DNA from 3 places in the Pseudomonas urethralis genome. Region 1 is predicted to be linked to each of the others. Evidence: riboswitches for the same ligand, from Rfam matches in the RefSeq annotation. Region 1 holds a riboswitch; each other region holds the start of a gene.
What was found. Region 1 has a riboswitch for cobalamin ahead of cobW (cobalamin biosynthesis protein CobW). Riboswitches for the same ligand answer to the same signal wherever they lie in the genome.

Region 1 (3,269 bases):
TTGCCGCCCTGGCGCAAGTAGTGCCAGAGCCGCTCGGCCGGCTCGCCGATGACCGTGCCGAGGCCGGTCAGCTCCGGGTCCGGGCGATCATCGCCGGGGACCAGGATCAGCTGCACGCCCCGCGTTGCCAGTTCGACCAGCTGCTCGACGCCGTAGCGCCAATAGCCGACGCCACCGTGCAGCGACACCAGGATTACCTTGGCATGGCGCAGGACCTCGTCGACATACAAGTCGACCGAGGCATGGTTCTGCACCTGCATCGGGTTGGCCAGGCGCAGGCTGGGGAAATCGTCTGGCAGCTGCTCGGCGGTTTCGGCAAGCAGTGCCAGGTGCGAGTCGCCGCTGCAGAGGATCACCAGGTCGGCGGGCGTCTGGCCGAGGTCGGCGATGCTGTCGTCTGGCACGAAGCCGCCGGGCTGGGTCCGCAGCAGGTGCATGGGTCAGGCGCCCAGGGCCTGGCGCAGGCGCGCTTCCAGTTGTGGGGCATCGAGGTCCTGGCCAATCAGCACCAGGCGGGTGATGCGGGGCTCGTCGGCGCGCCAGGCGCGGTCGAAGTGCTTGTCGAAACGGGTGCCCACGCCCTGTACCAACAGGCGCATCGGCTTGCCGGGGATGGCCGCGAAGCCTTTGGCGCGCAGGATGCCGAATTCCACCACCAGCTGGGTCAGGGCATCGAGCAGCAGGCTTTCGTCAGCTTCGGGCAGGTCGATGGAGATCGAGTCGAAGGCATCGTGGTCGTGATCGTCATGATCGTCGCCGTCATGGTGGGCGTCGTGGTGGGTGCGACGGCCATCGATGTGCGCCTCGGACTCCGCCCCCACGCCCAACAGCACTTCCAGCGGCAGTCGGCCGCTGCTGGCTTCGATTACCTTGACGGCTGGCGGCAGCTCCTCGGCCACTTCGGCACGCACCTTGGCCAGGCCTTCGGCGTCGATCAGGTCAGCCTTGTTCAACACCACCAGGTCGGCACTGGCCAGCTGGTCGGCGAACAGTTCGTGCAGTGGCGATTCGTGATCAAGGTTGGGATCAAGCTTGCGTTGCGCGTCGACCTGCTCCGGGTAGGCGGCGAAGGTGCCGGCGGCCACGGCCGGGCTGTCGACCACGGTAATGACCGCATCGACGGTGCAGGCGTTGCGGATTTCCGGCCACTGGAAGGCTTGCACCAGGGGCTTGGGCAGTGCCAGGCCGCTGGTTTCGATGAGGATGTGGTCGAGGTCGCCACGGCGTGCGACCAGTTCGCGCATCACCGGGAAGAATTCTTCCTGCACGGTGCAGCACAGGCAGCCGTTGGCGAGTTCATAGACGCGGCCGCTGGTTTCTTCCTCGGTGCAGCCGATGCTGCATTGCTTGAGGATTTCGCCGTCGATGCCAAGCTCGCCGAATTCGTTGACGATGACCGCGATGCGGCGGCCTTGGGCGTTGTCGAGCATGTGGCGGAGCAAGGTGGTCTTGCCCGAGCCGAGAAAGCCGGTAACGATGGTGACGGGGAGCTTGGCCAGTGTTTTCATGTCGCGTTGCCCTTGGCAGGTTGGTGCGGGCACACGGGACGAAAGCCGCAGGCCAGGCCGGCCGGGCTCGTTCGCCACCGGATCACCCCGCCCGGTTGAAAGTCGAAATCGTCTCGAGGCAGGTCTCCTGGCTTGCACCGTTCCAGTGCATCAAGCAGCTGGCGGGGTGACGCCTTCCCGCGCGTTGGCGCAGTGGCTGTGTCGACCCATTGTCGGTGCCTACAGTTGCGGGGGCAGCCGCGGCTTGTACCGCGTTCCCGTCTTAGCTTCGGCAGTGCCGAAGAACCTCGAAGTCGCAAGGCTACGCGGGGGGTGGCGGGTGGTCAACTGTTGCCATCCCGTCCACAAAGCCCATCGGTCAGCTTTTGCTCTTGCTCTTGCTCTTGCTCTTGCTCTTGCTTTTGCTTTTGCTTTTAAGCGCGCGGTAGCTCAGGCGACGCAGAGTGCGACTTCAGGAGGCCGAACGCAGGCGTCTGGAGGGCCAGGGTGCGCAGCACCCCTTCGGCGTAGCCGAAGGCGCGAGATGTAGACTTGCGCAGCAAGTCGTAGGCCGCGCGGGCCCGGAAGGCGCCGGAGTGAGGGGACCCCGGAGCGAAGCGCAGGGGCCGGATGATGGGAGCGGGGGTTTTTGCCTACTTTTTGCCCAGTCAAAAAGTAGGTCGCCGTAAAGGCGAAAAGCTGATTCAGCGCCACCATGGCAAATGAATGTTGACTTGATTTGAAAGCCCACTTCCAAAAGCCAAAAGCCAAAAGCCAAAAGCCAAAAGCCAAAAGCCAAAAGCTGGACAGCGATGGTTTTGATTGAGTCGAGTGCATTCATTGGCGGTGGCGACGCACAGTCACCTTTCCGCCCTTACGGCGGGTCACTTTTTGTCAAACGCGACAAAAAGTAACCAAAAAACGCTGGCTCCCATCATCCGGCCCCTCCGCTGCGCTCCGGGGTCCCCTCACTCCGGCGCCCTCCGGGCCCGCGCGGCCTACGACTTGCTGCGCAAGTCTACATCTCGCGCCTTCGGCTGCGCCGAAGGGGTGCTGCGCACCCTGGCCCTCCAGACGCCTGCGTTCGGCCTCCTGAAGTCGCATTCCGCGTTTGCTGAACTACCGCGCGCTTAGAAGCAAAAGCAGAGCAAGAGCAAGAGCAAGAGCAAGAGCAAGCATTGCATCTGCATGACATTTGACGTCTCCCTCGCCCCGTGCTCTCCTTACGCCTTGCGTCAGGTGCCCCCAAGCGGGGGTGAAACGGGAAATCGGTGCGTCGCAGGCCCTTCAGGGCCGGGCAAAGCCGGTGCTGCCCCCGCAACGGTAAGCGAGCGAAGCGTCCAGACCACTGTGCCACGCAGTCCGGCATGGGAAGGTGATGCCTTTCAAGGAGCCCAACTCCTCCTCGCAAGCCCGGAGACCGGCCTGTCGTCCATGAACACCCCGCGGTGGGCGGGCGCTGTCGCATCTCCTCGGGCGCCTTGCCCCCGGGACTGCCGCGCTTGTCCGTTGCCCTTACAAAAAAGCAGAGGATCGCGTCATGCCCATCACCAACGCCAAACATGGCATCGCCACCCCCATCACCCTCAGCCAGCGCGTGGTCATCGCCGTCGGTGCCAGCCTGCTCGGCCTGTGCCTGGTCTACTTCGCCGGGTTCTCGCACATCGAAGCCGTGCACAACGCCGCGCACGACACGCGCCATAGCGCCGCCTTCCCCTGCCACTGAGGCTGCCATGATCAAGCGTATTGCCCGCACAGCCGGGTTCAGCGGCCTGCTCGCTG
Region 2 (3,269 bases), on a different contig from region 1:
CCCGCGCACCACCGAGCTGCTGCAAGGCATCGGCACGGTCAAGGCGGCAATGTTCGCCACCCTGCCACCGGGTGCCAAGCTGGTCCGTCACCGTGACCCGTATGCCGGCTCGTACCGCTTCCACCTCGGCCTGGACACGCCGAACGATGACGGTTGCTACATCGATGTGGACGGCGAGAAATACTCCTGGCGCGATGGCGAGGGCGTGGTTTTCGACGAAACGTACATCCACTACGCCGCCAATACCACCGAGCACAACCGCATCATCCTGTTCTGCGACATCGAGCGCCCGCTGAAATACCGCTGGGCCACCGCGTTCAACCGCTGGTTCAGCCGCAACGTCATGGCCGCCGCCGCTGCGCCCAACGACGCCGGCGACAAGACCGGTGGCATCAACCGCCTGTTCACCCGCATCTACAAGATCCGCGAGCGTGGCAAGGCGCTGAAGAAGCGCAACCGCATGCGCTACTACCTGGAGAAGTGGCTGGTGGTCGCGGCCCTGGTGCTGGTGTTCGTCTATATCTGACCGGCACGTTGGCCATTGCAGAAGCGGCCTTGTCTGGCCGCTTCAATCCTGGCCAGCACTAAAGTACAAGTCTCGCTTCCCAGGCTTCGACTAGCATGAAAGCTCCACTCGCAACCTTACCAAGGTGAAGACGATGAGCATGATGGACTGGGACGCCTACCGTAAGCAGTTGATGGCCGGCATCGGCGATCTCAAGCAATTGTCCCCCGACACCGTGGCCGGCTACATGACCGCCAGCGGCGCGGGCGCCAAGACCAACCACCTGGACGCCAAGACCCGCGAACTGATCTCCCTGGCCGTGGCCGTCACCACCCGCTGCGACGGCTGCATCGCCGTGCACTCGCAACAGGCCGTCAAGCACGGCGCCACCCGTGAGGAGATCGCCGAGGCGCTGGGTGTGGCCGTGGCGATGAACGCCGGGGCCGCGCTGGTCTACTCGGCCCGCGCCCTGGATGCGCTGGGCAAGGCCAACGGCTGAAGCCAAACGGCGTCGCCGCCCTTGCGCGACGGCGCCGCGCCACCCAGACTTGGCGGCCTAGCCATTGCAGGAACCGCCATGATCCACATTCGCCCCATGACGCCCGACGATTTCGAGCGTTTCTGGCCGACCTTCCAGGCCATCGTCCAGGCCCGCGAAACCTACGCCTTCGACCCCGAGCTGAACGTCGAGCAGGCCCGCCAGCTGTGGCTGCAACTGCCGCTGCACACGCTGGTGGCCGAAGAGGATGGCGAGCTGCTCGGTTCCTACTACCTCAAGGCCAACGCCGCCGGCCCCGGCGCCCATGTCGGCAACTGCGGCTACATGGTCTGCGACGCTGCACGTGGCCGTGGTGTGGCCCGGCTGATGTGCGAGCACTCGCAGAAGCTGGCACGCCAGGAGGGCTTCCTGGCGTTGCAGTTCAATTCGGTGGTGGCGAGCAACGAGGTGGCGGTGGCGCTGTGGACCCGGCTGGGCTTCGAGACCGTGGGCCGCCTGCCCAAGGCCTATCGCCACGCCCGCCTGGGGTTGGTCGACTGCCTGGTGATGTACAAGTGGCTGGCCGATGAGCCAGTGGTGGAGAAGCCTCCCCTGCTCATCGGGCGCAAGAACATCGAGGCACGGGTGTCACGCCGCCGCGGGCGCTGACACGCGCATTTGACGCGCTGACCATTCGATGGTCAGATGCGCGCCAGTTTCAGGTGTCCTGCGCCGCCGTGCGCAGGGTGAAACGGGAAGCCGGTGCGTCGTGGTTCACGACAAGTCCGGCGCTGCCCCCGCAACGGTAAGCGAGCGATGCCTTCGACACACCACTGTGCGCCAGCATGGGAAGGTGAAGGCCTCACGACCCTCGCAAGCCCGGAGACCGGCCTGAAGCTTCACTTGGCAACCCGCGGTGGGCGGGCGCAGGCCGGTATCCGCGTGCGCCTGCGTACGGGGTGCGCCTTTGCGTGTTTTCCACCGGGATCCATTCATTCCTGCAGCAGTGGAACGACATGTCCCGATTCTTCAAGCTTCACCCCCTGGCGGCCTGCCTGGCCGTTACCCTGCCGGCCCTGGCCGACGAACCTGTGCTGAGCCTCCCCTCCACGGCCATCACCGATACCCGTGACCCAAAGCACGTCGACCTGGCCACGCCGACCGAGGCCGGTTCACGGCTGCACCTCAGTGCCCTGGAAACGCCAGCCAGCACCAGCAGCATCACGGCCGAACAGATCGAGCAACGCAACAACCTCACCGTGCAGGACGCCGTGACCCGCTCCCCCGGCATCACCTTCATCGGCAACCCCGGCGATGGCGGCACCGGCCTGTCGGCGCGCGGCTTCACCGGCCATGGCTCGGTGATGACCCTGTTCGACGGTGCGCGCCTGTATACCGGGGCCGGCACCCAGACCTTCCCGGTAGACCCGTGGATGGTCGAGCAGGTCGACGTGATCCGCGGCCCGGCTTCGGTGCTGTATGGCGAAGGCGCGACCGGCGCGGTGATCAACGTGATCCCGAAAAAGCCGTTCACCGGCGACATCCACAACCGCCTGCGCCTGGGCTACGGCTCATGGGACCGCCAGCAGCTTGGCCTGGACACCGGCGGCAGCCTCAGCGAACGCCTGAGCTACCGCCTGACCCTGAACCAGCAGGCCGGCAACGGCTGGGTCGACCGCACCGATTCGCGCAGCCTGGCCCTCAGTGCCGCGCTGCGCTTCGATGCCAACGACGACCTGAGCTTCACCCTCGCCCACGAGCGTGGCGACGCCCAGCCGGCCAACTACTACGGCACGCCACTGATCGACGGCCATTACCGCAGCAGCCTGCGCAAGAAGAACTACAACGTCCAGAACGATGTGCAGCGCTACCACGACGAGTGGACCCGTTTCACCACCGACTGGGCGATCAACGACCAGCTCAGCGCCAGCAACCAGCTCTACTACATCAAGAGCCGCCGCCACTGGCGCAATGCCGAGAACTACCGCTGGGACACCGACCGCGAGCAGCTGGAGCGCCAGAGCTTCCTGCAGATCAGGCACAACCAGGAGCAGATAGGCGACCGCCAGACCTTCACCTTCGATCACAGCCTGTTCGGCCTGGCCAGCAAGACGCTGGTCGGTGTCGAGTACAACAAGGTGCGCTTCAACGTCGACAGCAACCGGCCGTACAACGACGTGGGCGGCGACTACATCGACCCGTGGCAGCCGACCCCGGGCGGGTTCCACAGCGACTCGCCAACCCGCCCGCAGACGCTGTCCACCACCCACACCTTCGCCCTGTTCG
Region 3 (3,269 bases), on a different contig from region 1:
CCGAGTCGGCGCCGAAGGTGAAGGCATCCAGCGCCCGGCGGTGCCACAGGCACACCGCCAGGCCGAACAGCGCCACGGGCAATGCCTGCCACACCGACGGCCAGCGCACGCCACTGAGGTTGCCCAGCAGCCAGAACAGGATGCCGCGTGCCTGTTCGGCGGTGGCCGACTTGGTGATGAGCAAAGCGGTAAGGGCGGTGAACAGCTGGGAGCCGGCGATACCGGCGAGGATGACCTGCGTGTGGTTGTTGCTCGGCCCGGCCGCACGGGCCAGCACCAGCACCAGCAAAAAGGCCGCCAGGGCACCAATGAAGGCGCCGCCGGACATGCTCAGGGCGACGCTGCCCAGGCCCAGCAGGCCAACCAGCACCGCACCCGTCGATGCGCCGGCCGACAGCCCGAGCAGGTAGGGCTCGGCCAGCGGGTTGCGCAGCAGCGCCTGGAGGATCACCCCACAGGTCGCCAGCCCCGCCCCGCAAGCGGCGGCGACCAGGGCGCGGGTCAGGCGGTAGTTCCAGACGATGCCGGCGTCGATCGGGTCGACCGGATAGCCGGCCTGCCACAGGTGGTTGGCCAGCACCTGGTAGACCACCTGTGGCGGCAGGTTGGTTTCGCCGATGGCCGTACCGGCCAGCACGGCCGCGAGCAAGGCCAGCAGGGCCAGGGCGCTGTAGGGCAGAGCTTTCATCATGGTGCCGCTTTACCGCTGGCGAAGGCTGCGGACAAGGTCTGCAGGCCGGGGAACAGGCGGATGCCGGCCTGCATGGCGTCGGCGTCGAGGATGATGATGCGGTTGTTCTTTACCGCATCCATCTGCTTCGTCACCGGGTCGTGGCGGAGGAATTCGAGCTTTTTCCGGTAATCGTCGGCGGGGTAGCGGCGGCGGTCCATGCGCGCGATGATCAGCCAGGTCGGGTTGGCCTTGGCCAGGGTTTCCCAGCCTACGGTCGGCCATTCCTCGGTCGACTCGACCACGTTGCGCACGCCCAGGGTGCGCAGCATGAAGTCGGCTACGCCCTGGCGGCCCGCAACATAAGGGTCGATGCCGAGGTCGGCGCTGGAGAACCAGAACAGCGCCGAAGTCTGCGACAGGTCCTTGCCGGCCAGTTGCTGCCGGGCACCCTCCAGGCGTGCCTTGAGGTCGGCATTGAGCGCGGCACCGCGGTCCTGTACATCGAAGATCTCGGCCAGCTGGCTGATGCTCTTGTAGAGGCTGTCGACCTGGAATGCCTGCAGGCGGGTGCCGTCGGCGCCGACCAGGTTGTCCTTGCCTTCACAGTCCGAGGGCAGCAGGTAGGTGGCGATGTTCAGTTCGCGGAACTGTTCACGGGTGGCGACCGCGCCCTGGGCGCCGACCATCCACTCGAACTGCACCGTCACCAGTTGCGGGCGCTTGCCGACCACAGCTTCGAAGCTGGGCTCGTTGTCGGCCAGGCGCGGCACCTTGTCGTTCAGTGCCTGGTATTCGGGCAACACATTGTTGAACCACAAAGAGGTGCCGGCCAGCTTGTCGCCCAGGCCCAGCGCGTAAAACATCTCGGTGCCGGCCTGGCCGATGGTGACCGCACGCTCAGGCGCCTGGGCGAAGGTCTGCGGCGCGCCGCAGTTGTCGACGGTCAGCGGGTAAAGGGTGGCCGCGGCCTGAGCCAGGCCGGTGAGGCTCAGGCCGGCGAGCAAGGTGGCGATACGGGGCAGCATGCTGGGCGATCTCCTGTCGGACAGTTCTGGTGAGGAACGCACGGACAGGCATCGCCGCAGCCCTGCACGTGCAGGGGCAACACGGATGGCCATCCCGGACACCCCGCCGGTTGGTGAATGTATGCCGGCAGGTCTCCTGACTGGTGCGTCCTCGCCTGGCTCCGGCCTTCCCGGATCAGGTCCAGTGGCATCGATGGAGCAGGCTCGGCACCTACAGTTGCGGGGGCAGTTCCGATTGGCACGCCGGGTTGGGCGGGCCCGGGATTCCCTATTAATTCCGTGGTGGAAACCGGCGGGCGGCATGGTAGACCATCCGGCCGCCAGGTGAAACGCCAAATCAGAAGTACTTCAGCCAGTGGATGTCGCGCCGGCGCGCCTTGAGCCGGGCAAACCAGCGCACCGGCAGGTACAGTGCCGCCGCCAGCAGCAGCGAGGCCAGCCACACCGCGCCGATGGTGTCGAAGCCGAAGTAGTCGCCCTGGTTGAGGCCGAACAGCGCCACGCAGGCCAGGTACAGCAGCTTGAGCACGTACAGGTGCAGCAGGTAGAAGAACATCGGCGCTGCGCCGAACACCGCCAGGGCGCTGATCCAGCGGGCGAGCCCGGCGCGCTCGAAGGCGCGCAGCAACAGTAGGCCGCAACCCAGGGTCAAGGCCAGGAACAGCAGCGAGGGCGGGTATTTGGTGATGTTGAAGAAGCTCATCAGCGTCTGGGTGATGGTCGGGTAGCCGCTCCACGGCGCCTCGCCGTAGCCGTTGTAGAGGCGCAGCACCATGAAGCCGAGCAGGGCGATGGCGCCGGCCATCAGCAGACGGTGCTGGCGCTCGTCGGCGTCGCTGCCACGGGCGAACCACGGGCCGAGGCCGAAGCCCAGCGCGATCACGCCGATCCACGGCAGCACCGGGTAGGAGGTGCGCAGGCGCAGGTTCTCCGAGACCTCCAGCCAGCCGCGGTCATGCAGGATCGCCCACGGCACATGCAGGGCCGATTGCGCGTCGAAGTGCAGGCCATCGAGCAGGTTGTGGCCGGCGATGATCAGCGCGCCCACGGCCAGCAGGGCCGGACGCGGCAGCCACACCAGCAGCGACAGGGCGATCATGCTCACGCCGATCGCCCAGATCACCTGCATGTAGACCACGCTCGGCGGCAGCTGGAAGGTCCAGGCGAAGTTGACCAGGGTGAATTCCAGCACCACCAGGAACAGCCCACGCTTGAACAGGAACGCCGAGACGTCGCTACGACCCTGGTACTTCTCGCCATACAGCCAGGCCGACAGGCCGGTGAGCAGGACGAACACCGGCGCGCACAGGTGAGCCAGGGTGCGGCTGGCGAACAGCGACGGGTCGGTGGCATCGATGGCCATCGGGTCGATGACCTGGCGGTGCAGGAAAAAGGTTTCACGCACGTGGTCGAGGAGCATGAACAGGATCACCAGGCCGCGCAGGGCATCGATGCTCTGCAGGCGCTGGGTGAGCAGGGTGGGGGTGGCTGAGGCGCTGGTCATGGAAAGGGGTCGCAGTCAGGAATGAATGTCAAATGAAACGTTATCTTATAACTTTTTTATTTGCTTC

Region 2: another riboswitch for cobalamin. It lies ahead of L6D64_RS05080 (TonB-dependent receptor); the one in region 1 lies ahead of cobW (cobalamin biosynthesis protein CobW).
Region 3: another riboswitch for cobalamin. It lies ahead of L6D64_RS05070 (ABC transporter substrate-binding protein); the one in region 1 lies ahead of cobW (cobalamin biosynthesis protein CobW).

What each region holds. Positions count from the first base shown of each region.
Region 1 covers NZ_BQIJ01000004.1:246,770-250,038, forward strand. Annotated here, with positions in the region: gene cobN (cobaltochelatase subunit CobN) at 1-437, opposite strand, end outside; gene cobW (cobalamin biosynthesis protein CobW) at 441-1,508, opposite strand; cobalamin riboswitch at 1,609-1,813, opposite strand; cobalamin riboswitch at 2,708-2,930, shown strand; gene L6D64_RS08930 (CbtB domain-containing protein) at 3,028-3,213, shown strand; gene L6D64_RS08935 (CbtA family protein) at 3,221-3,269, shown strand, end outside.
Region 2 covers NZ_BQIJ01000002.1:487,905-491,173, reverse strand. Annotated here, with positions in the region: gene lpxO (lipid A hydroxylase LpxO) at 1-526, shown strand, start outside; gene L6D64_RS05090 (carboxymuconolactone decarboxylase family protein) at 660-1,004, shown strand; gene L6D64_RS05085 (GNAT family N-acetyltransferase) at 1,083-1,652, shown strand; cobalamin riboswitch at 1,687-1,892, shown strand; gene L6D64_RS05080 (TonB-dependent receptor) at 2,000-3,269, shown strand, end outside.
Region 3 covers NZ_BQIJ01000002.1:483,722-486,990, forward strand. Annotated here, with positions in the region: gene L6D64_RS05065 (FecCD family ABC transporter permease) at 1-691, opposite strand, end outside; gene L6D64_RS05070 (ABC transporter substrate-binding protein) at 688-1,698, opposite strand; cobalamin riboswitch at 1,808-2,007, opposite strand; gene L6D64_RS05075 (acetyltransferase domain-containing protein) at 2,036-3,202, opposite strand.